2 regions of the Streptomyces sp. JLYT201 genome follow, and region 1 is predicted to be linked to the other one. Evidence: riboswitches for the same ligand, from Rfam matches in the RefSeq annotation. Region 1 holds a riboswitch; the other holds the start of a gene.

Region 1 (4,304 bases):
GAACTCCTGCTCCGAGGTGAAGACGGGCACGTACGCCTGCCCGTCGAGCTCCAGCGTCGGCAGGTCGAGCGTGCCGCTCTCGGGCCCGCCGCCGTTCGGCAGCGGGATCCACAGGCTGCTGCGGCCCAGCACCTCGACTATGCGGGCGCCCGTCGCCTCGGACGGCGGCGCGCCGAGCGAGGCGGCGAGCACCTCCTCCAGTTCGTTGGCGGGCCAGCCGCCGTAGGGATGGGCGTGCGCCTGTGCCGGTACGTCCCCCGGAAAGTCCATCTGCCTCGACCTCTGCTCTGCGTGCTGTCTGCGGCCCGACCCTAACGCCGCCGGGCCCGCGCGCCCCGCCCTACCCGCCCTGACCCTCGAAGCCCAGCGCGCGCAGCGCCCCCGCCGCCTCCCGGTCGAGCAGCACCGCCGAGCCGCAGCCGCGCGGAAGGCGCCCGCTCTCGGCGGCCCGGACGAGACGGCCGACCGTCCTGCGGTGGCGCGCGAAGGCGTACCGGGAGACGCCGCGCCCCCGGGCGCGCTGGCCGTCGAGGGCCACCGGGGCGGGCACGTCGAGGAGGAGCAGGTGCAGCGTGGCCCCGCGCCGGGCCGCCGCGCGGGCGAGCCAGCGGCGCACCCACGGCTGGGTGCCGCAGTCGTGGACGACGACGCCGGTGCCCGCGCGCAGCGTCCGGCGCAGGTGCACGTAGTGCGCGAGGCGGACCAGGGGGCGGTAGAGCGCGTACGGGATCCGGCGCGGCACCCGGGCCGCCCAGCGGTCGCGGGTGTCCTGGGAGTCCACGCGCGGGCCCGCCACGGCGCGCCGCATCAGCGTGGACTTGCCGCTGCCGGGCAGGCCGGAGACCACCACGACGTCCCCCGCGGCGAACACCAGGCGGCGCGGGCCGTGCCCGGAGCGGCCCCTGAGGTCGCGCACCACGGCCCGGTGGGAGGCGGCGACGGCCTCCCGCGCGGGCGCCGCGGGGGCGCCCGGCTGCGGGGGCAGGGCGACGCCCGCGCCGGGCAGCACCGCCCCCGCCCTGGGCAGCGAGACACCCGTGGTCGTCGCGTAAGCACTGCTCCTGCGCACCGTGATCGGCCTCCCCATGCTCGTCACGTCACTCATCCCCAGTACTTCTCCGTCGTATGTAAAGAGAAGGTAATGCCCTACGAAGACGACAGCGGGGGACTCCCTGGTTGCGGCTGTTGTGAAGCGGGGGCGCGTGCAATGATGTGCGCGCCAACTCCATACCGGCCGCTTGAATCCGCGCGGGAGAGTCCCCGGTGACGCAGGAGCGTCGCGGGGCGCCGAAGGAGCAAGTTCCTCCCTTGAATCTCTCAGGCCCCGTACCGCGCGGGCGAGGCACATCTGAAAAGCGAGCCACTCCCCCGACGAGCGCCACCAGCTCGGCCCGCGGGACGGCTCCACCCAAGGTGCAAGTCATGCCCCGTCATACGCGCGGGACGTGGTGAACCTCTCAGGTTTATGACAGATGGGGAGGACAGACCTCGCCCGTCATGCCCTGGAGCCAGTACTGATGAGTCAGACCGCAAGCGCCCCACGTCAGACCGCCCTCGACGCCCTGCACCGTTCGCTGGGCGCCACGATGACCGACTTCGCGGGCTGGGACATGCCGCTGCGGTACGCCAGCGAGCGCGACGAGCACAACGCCGTGCGCACCAAGGCCGGCCTCTTCGACCTCTCCCACATGGGCGAGATCACCGTCACCGGCGCCCAGGCCGTGGACCTGCTGAACTTCGCGCTCGTCGGCAACATCGGCTCCGTCTCCGTGGGCCGCGCCCGGTACACCATGATCTGTCGGCAGGACGGCGGCATCCTGGACGACCTGATCGTCTACCGCCTGGCCGAGACCGAGTACATGGTCGTGGCCAATGCCTCCAACGCCCAGACCGTCCTGGACGCCCTCACCGAGCGCGCCGCGGGCTTCGACGCCGAGGTCCGCGACGACCGCGACGCCTACGCCCTGATCGCGGTGCAGGGCCCGGAGTCCCCCGGCATCCTGAAGTCCCTCACGGACGCCGACCTGGACGGCCTGAAGTACTACGCGGGCCTGCCGGGCACCGTGGCGGGCGTGCCCGCCCTGATCGCCCGCACCGGCTACACCGGCGAGGACGGCTTCGAGCTGTTCGTGCAGCCGCAGCACGCCGAGAAGCTCTGGCGGGCGCTCACGGACGCGGGTACCCCCGTGGGGCTCGTGCCATGCGGCCTGTCCTGCCGCGACACGCTGCGCCTGGAGGCGGGCATGCCGCTGTACGGGAACGAGCTGACGACGTCGCTGACCCCCTTCGACGCGGGCCTCGGCCGGGTCGTGAAGTTCGACAAGACGACCCACGCCGACGACTTCGTGGGCCACGACGCCCTGCAGGCCGCCGCGGAGCGCGCCGAGAGCGCGCCCCCGCGCAAGCTCGTCGGGCTTGTCGCCGAGGGCCGCCGGGTGCCGCGCGCGGGCATGGACGTCGTGGCGAACGGCGAGGTCATCGGCCAGGTCACCTCCGGCGCCCCGTCGCCGACGCTCGGCAAGCCGATCGCGATGGCGTACGTGGACCCGGCGCACGCGCAGGCGGGCACGGCGGGCGTGGGCGTCGACATCCGCGGCACCCACGAGCCCTACGAGGTCGTGGCGCTGCCGTTCTACAAGCGGCAGAAGTGACGCACGGCCCGCGCCGGACCTGATCCCGCGGACGCGCCGGAGTCCGGTCCGTCCGCCGGTGCCCCGTCCGTCCCGTCTCACTCCGTAAGACTGCACATCCCCGCGTTCATCAGCACACGCCCGCGTACAGGAGAATTCACGCCATGAGCAACCCCCAGCAGCTGCGTTACAGCAAGGAGCACGAGTGGCTGTCGGCCACCGAGGACGGTGTGGCGACGGTCGGCATCACCGAGTTCGCGGCCAACGCGCTCGGCGACGTCGTCTTCGCCCAGCTTCCGGCGGTCGGCGACACGGTCGCCGCGGGTGAGACCTGCGGTGAGCTGGAGTCGACGAAGTCGGTCAGCGACCTGTACTCGCCGGTTTCCGGTGAGGTCGTCGAGGCCAACCAGGACGTTGTGGACGACCCGTCCCTGGTGAACTCGGCCCCCTTCGAGGGCGGCTGGCTGTTCAAGGTGCGCGTCGCCGAGGAGCCGGGCGACCTGCTCTCCGCCGACGAGTACACCGAGTTCGCAGGCAGCTGACCACGGCGTAAGGACTGATCTTCCGATGTCGCTTCTGAACACCCCTCTCCACGAGCTCGACCCGGACGTGGCCGCGGCCGTCGACGCCGAGCTGAACCGCCAGCAGTCCACCCTGGAAATGATCGCCTCGGAGAACTTCGCTCCGGTCGCCGTCATGGAGGCCCAGGGCACGGTCCTCACCAACAAGTACGCCGAGGGCTACCCCGGCCGCCGCTACTACGGCGGCTGCGAGCACGTCGACGTGGCCGAGCAGATCGCGATCGACCGGGTCAAGGAGCTGTTCGGCGCCGAGTACGCCAACGTCCAGCCGCACTCCGGCGCCTCCGCCAACCAGGCCGCGCTCTTCGCCATCGCCAAGCCCGGCGACACGATCCTCGGCCTGGACCTGGCGCACGGCGGCCACCTCACCCACGGCATGCGCCTGAACTTCTCCGGCAAGCAGTTCAACGTGGTCCCGTACCACGTGGACGAGGCCGGCCTGGTCGACATGGCCGAGGTCGAGCGCCTGGCCAAGGAGAACAGCCCGAAGGTGATCATCGCGGGCTGGTCCGCCTACCCGCGTCAGCTCGACTTCGCCGAGTTCCGCCGGATCGCCGACGAGGTCGGCGCGTACCTGTGGGTCGACATGGCGCACTTCGCCGGTCTCGTCGCCGCGGGCCTGCACCCGAACCCGGTGCCGTTCGCGGACGTGGTGACCTCCACCACGCACAAGACGCTCGGCGGCCCGCGCGGCGGCATCATCCTGGCCCGCAACAAGGACTTCGCGAAGAAGCTGAACTCCGCGGTCTTCCCCGGCTTCCAGGGCGGCCCCCTGGAGCACGTGATCGCGGCCAAGGCCGTCTCCTTCAAGGTCGCGGCCTCCGAGGAGTTCAAGGAGCGCCAGCAGCGCACCCTGGACGGCGCCCGCATCCTGGCCGAGCGCCTGGTCCAGGACGACGCCAAGGCCGTCGGCGTGGACGTCCTGTCCGGCGGCACGGACGTGCACCTGGTCCTGGTCGACCTGCGCGACAGCGAGCTGGACGGCCAGCAGGCCGAGGACCGCCTCCACGAGGTCGGCATCACGGTCAACCGCAACGCCGTCCCGAACGACCCGCGCCCGCCGATGGTCACCTCCGGCCTGCGCATCGGCACC
Region 2 (4,304 bases), 4.8 Mb from region 1:
TCGACACGGGGGAGACCCTCGTCGGCAACCACCCGGGGGACGAGCTGGCGCAGCGCCGCAATCGCGCTGTGTGAGGCTCTGCGGGGCGAGCGGAGGCGCTGACGCCTCCGGCCCCTTCCGTGCGCCTGAGGCGCGCACAGGGCCGTACGCGCCCTCGGTGGGTGCCTGTACGCGCCGTCTGAGGGTCCGGCCCGTGGCCAAGAGGTCTGGCCTGCCGTCGCACGGCCTCGCTGACTGGTCCGTCGCCGCTGGTCACGGGCATTGTCAGTGGCGTAGGGCAGCATCAGGGGCGTGAGAACCGCGCCGACCATCCTGCATCTCGACATGGATGCCTTCTACGCGTCTGCCGAGCAGGCCGCGAAGCCGAGCCTGCGCGGCAAGGCCGTCGTGGTCGGCGGCCTCGGGCCGCGGGGCGTGGTCGCGACCGCGTCGTACGAGGCCCGGCGGTTCGGGGTGCACTCGGCGATGCCGATGGGGCAGGCGCGGCGCCTCGCGCCGAACGCCGCGTACCTCGTGCCCCGGTTCGGTCTGTACCGGGAGGTCAGCGAGCAGGTCATGGGGTTGCTGCGGCAGCTGTCGCCGCTCGTGGAGCCGCTCAGCCTCGACGAGGCCTTCGTGGACCTGGAGGCGGGCGGCGTCGCCGGCGACGAGGCGTCCGCGCGGGCCGTGGGGGAGCGGCTGCGGGCGGACATCCTGCGGGTGACCGGGCTCACCGGGTCCGTGGGCCTGGCCGTGTCCAAGATGCTGGCGAAGATCGCCTCGGAGGAGGCCAAGCCCGACGGCCTCGTCCTGATAGAGCCCGGCACGGAGCGGACGCTGCTCGGGCCGATGCCGGTACGGGTGCTGCCCGGTGTGGGCCCCGCGACCGGAGACCATCTGCGACGGGCCGGCATCACCACCGTGGAGGAACTCGCCGAAGCCGGAGAGGACGAGCTGGTGCGGCTCCTGGGCAAGGCCCACGGCGGGGCGTTGTACGCGATGGCGCTGGCCAGGGACGAGCGGCCCGTGGTGGCCGAGCGGGACACCAAGTCGGTCAGCGTCGAGGACACGTACGACGTGGACATCCACGACCGGGTGCGGGTGCGGATGGAGGTGGCGCGGCTCGCCGACCGGTGCGTGCAGCGGCTGCGGGCGGCCGGGCACTCCGGGCGGACCATCGTCCTGAAGGTGCGACGGTTCGACTTCTCGACGCTGACCCGCTCCGAGACGCTGCGGGGGCCGACGGACGATCCGGCCGTGGTGCGGGAGGCGGCGGCGCGGCTCCTGGAGTCCGTGGACACCACGGGCGGGGTGCGGCTGCTCGGCGTCGGGGTGAGCGGCCTCGCGGACTTCACGCAGGAGGACCTGTTCGCGCAGGCCCACGCGGTGCTGCAGACCGAGTCCCTGGCGCCCGGGGCCGAGGAGGAGGAAGCGGCGGCTGTCCCGGTGGCCGCCGTCGCGCAGGAAGGCGGGCCCGACGCGGGGGCCGGGCCGGGCGACGCGGTCGAGGAGCCGGTGGCGCCCGCCGAGCGGCGGTGGCCAGCGGGGCACGACGTACGGCATGCGGTGTACGGGCCCGGATGGGTGCAGGGCAGCGGGCTGGGGCGGGTGACCGTGCGGTTCGAGACCCCGGACTCGGCGCCGGGGCGGGTGCGGACGTTCCGCACGGACGACCCGGAGCTGGAGCCGTCGGATCCGCTGCCTCTGGTGGTGGCGGACGCGGGGGCTTCGACGCAGCGGGAGGCCGCGGAAGGGGAGCCGGTGGACCAGGAGGCCGCAGAGGCCGCAGAGGCCGCTTCGGTGGGTCGGGAGGCCTCGGCCGGTGAGGGAGGGGCGCTGCCGCTGGCGGAGGGGGCCGGGTAGGCACCCCTCGGTGCGGGCGGTGCGGGCGGTGCGGGCGGTGCGGGCGGTGCGGGCGGTGCGGGCGGTGCGGGCGGGGGCCGCGTGGCGGTCAGGTGCCCGCCCCGTCCGCCCTGTCCACCCCCTCCGCTCCGTTCGCCCGGTTCACCCGGTCCGCCCGGCCCGCCCGGCGGCCGAAGTCGTGGTCCGGCGCGGGCGGCGGCGTCACGTCCAGGCCGTAGTGGCGGTAGAGCTGGAGCTCCTGCTCGGGGGAGAGGTGGCGGCCCACGCCGAAGTCGGGGGCGTCCTTGATCAGGGCGCGCTCGAAGGGCACGCGCAGGGTGCCGTCCTGCACCAGCTCGCTGGGCTCCAGCGGGACGAACGCGTCACGGCTGAACAGACCGGTGCGTATGGCCGCCCACTCCGGGGCGCCCGTGGCGTCGTCGAGATAGATCTCGTCGACCGTTCCGATCTTGGTTCCGTCGCGGTCGAACGCCTTGCGGCCGATCAGATTGCGGGGATCGATATCTGTCTGCACGTTCCCTCCACTTGGTCGCAAGTCATCCGGGCTCATCCGTTTTTCGGTCGTCATACCTACGAAAGAGCACATCGGGACGGGCGGCCACTCGAGGGATCGGCCACGGACCGCGCTGGTAGGCTGGCAAGCGGCTGTTGACCCCGTGCGGGAGAGCTCTTCGGTGGCAGCACCGGAGGCGCCGAAGGAGCAACTCCTCCCCGGAATCTCTCAGGCCCCTGTACCGCACGGACGAGGCCACTCTGGAAAGCAGGGCGGGCGTCGGGCGGGCACGTTCGGAACCCTTCCTCACCGACGGTGAAAGCAGAGCCGCTCCGGCGGTCCTGTGAAGCTCTCAGGTTGAGATGACAGAGGGGGAGGCCGTCCGGGTACCCGCGCCGTGGTGCCCCTCGCAGGTCGTGTCAGACCAGGAGGCCTCCGCAATGACAGCCACCCCTCGCACTCCGCTCACGCAGCTCGAACAGGGAATCCCCTTCGAGCAGCGGCACATCGGGCCCGACGCGGAAGCCCGCGCCAAGATGCTCGCCCAGGTCGGCTACGGCTCCCTGGACGAACTCACGGCCGCCGCCGTGCCGGATGTGATCAAGAACGCCGAGGCCCTGGAGCTGCCCGGTGCGCGCACCGAGGCCGAGGTCCTGGCCGAGCTGCGCTCCCTCGCGGACCGCAACCAGGTGCTCGACTCCATGATCGGGCTCGGTTACTACGGCACGTTCACGCCGCCCGTGATCCTGCGGAACGTGATGGAGAACCCCTCCTGGTACACCGCGTACACGCCGTACCAGCCGGAGATCTCCCAGGGCCGCCTCGAGGCGCTCCTCAACTTCCAGACCGTCGTCGCCGAGCTGACGGGGCTGCCCACCTCCGGCGCCTCGCTGCTGGACGAGGGCACCGCGGCCGCCGAGGCCATGGCCCTCTCCCGGCGCGTCGGCAAGGTCAAGAACGGCGTGTTCGTCGTCGACGCCGACGTGCTGCCGCAGACCATCGCAGTGATCCAGACCCGGGCCGAGCCGACCGGGGTCGAGGTGGTCGTCACGGACCTCAGCGACGGCATCCCCGCCGACCTCGCCGAGCGCGAGATCAACGGCGTACTGATGCAGTACCCCGGCGCCTCCGGTGCTGTGCGCGACCTCAAGCCGGTCATCGAGCAGGCCCACGGCCTGGGCGCGATCGTCACCGTCGCCGCCGACCTGCTCGCGCTCACGCTGCTCACCTCGCCCGGCGAGCTCGGCGCCGACATCGCGGTCGGCACCACGCAGCGCTTCGGCGTGCCGATGGGCTTCGGCGGTCCGCACGCGGGCTACATGGCGGTGCATGAGAAGTTCGCCCGCAACCTGCCCGGACGCCTGGTCGGCGTGTCCGTCGACGCCGACGGCAACAAGGCCTACCGCCTCGCCCTGCAGACCCGCGAGCAGCACATCCGCCGTGAGAAGGCGACCAGCAACATCTGTACCGCCCAGGTGCTGCTCGCCGTCATGGCCGGGATGTACGCGGTGTACCACGGCCCCGAGGGCCTGAAGACGATCGCCCGGCGCACCCACCGCTACGCCACGCTGCTCGCCGAGGGCCTCAAGGCCGGCGGCGTCGAGATCGTGCACGGCGCGTACTTCGACACGCTGACCGCGCGCGTGCCCGGCAAGGCCGCCGACGTGGTCGCCGCCGCGCGCGAGGGCGGGGTCAACATCCACCCGGTCGACGCCGACCACGTGTCGTTCGCCTGCGACGAGACCACCACGCGCGCCCAGCTCTCCGCGCTGTGGACGGCGTTCGGCGTCGAGGCCGACGTCGAGGCCCTGGACGCGAGCGTCGAGGACACGCTGCCCGCCGGGCTGCTGCGCACCGACGCGTACCTGACGCACCCGGTCTTCCACCAGCACCGCTCCGAGACCGCGATGCTGCGCTATCTGCGCCGGCTCGCCGACCGCGACTACGCGCTCGACCGCGGCATGATCCC

The links. A riboswitch is a leader RNA that binds a small molecule or an ion and turns the genes downstream of it on or off. The one in region 1 is predicted to bind glycine.
Region 2: linked by a shared signal. The riboswitch ahead of gcvP (aminomethyl-transferring glycine dehydrogenase) and the one ahead of gcvT (glycine cleavage system aminomethyltransferase GcvT) in region 1 are both predicted to bind glycine.

What each region holds. Positions count from the first base shown of each region.
Region 1 covers NZ_CM182551.1:3,331,116-3,335,419, forward strand. The annotation lists gene AC5WAM_RS13205 (enhanced serine sensitivity protein SseB) at 1-270, opposite strand, end outside; gene AC5WAM_RS13210 (AAA family ATPase) at 341-1,105, opposite strand; glycine riboswitch at 1,240-1,342, shown strand; gene gcvT (glycine cleavage system aminomethyltransferase GcvT) at 1,518-2,651, shown strand; gene gcvH (glycine cleavage system protein GcvH) at 2,795-3,172, shown strand; gene glyA (serine hydroxymethyltransferase) at 3,198-4,304, shown strand, end outside.
Region 2 covers NZ_CM182551.1:8,137,264-8,141,567, forward strand. The annotation lists gene AC5WAM_RS34675 (MerR family transcriptional regulator) at 1-74, shown strand, start outside; gene AC5WAM_RS34680 (DNA polymerase IV) at 292-1,842, shown strand; gene AC5WAM_RS34685 (PRC-barrel domain-containing protein) at 1,931-2,356, opposite strand; glycine riboswitch at 2,492-2,589, shown strand; gene gcvP (aminomethyl-transferring glycine dehydrogenase) at 2,776-4,304, shown strand, end outside.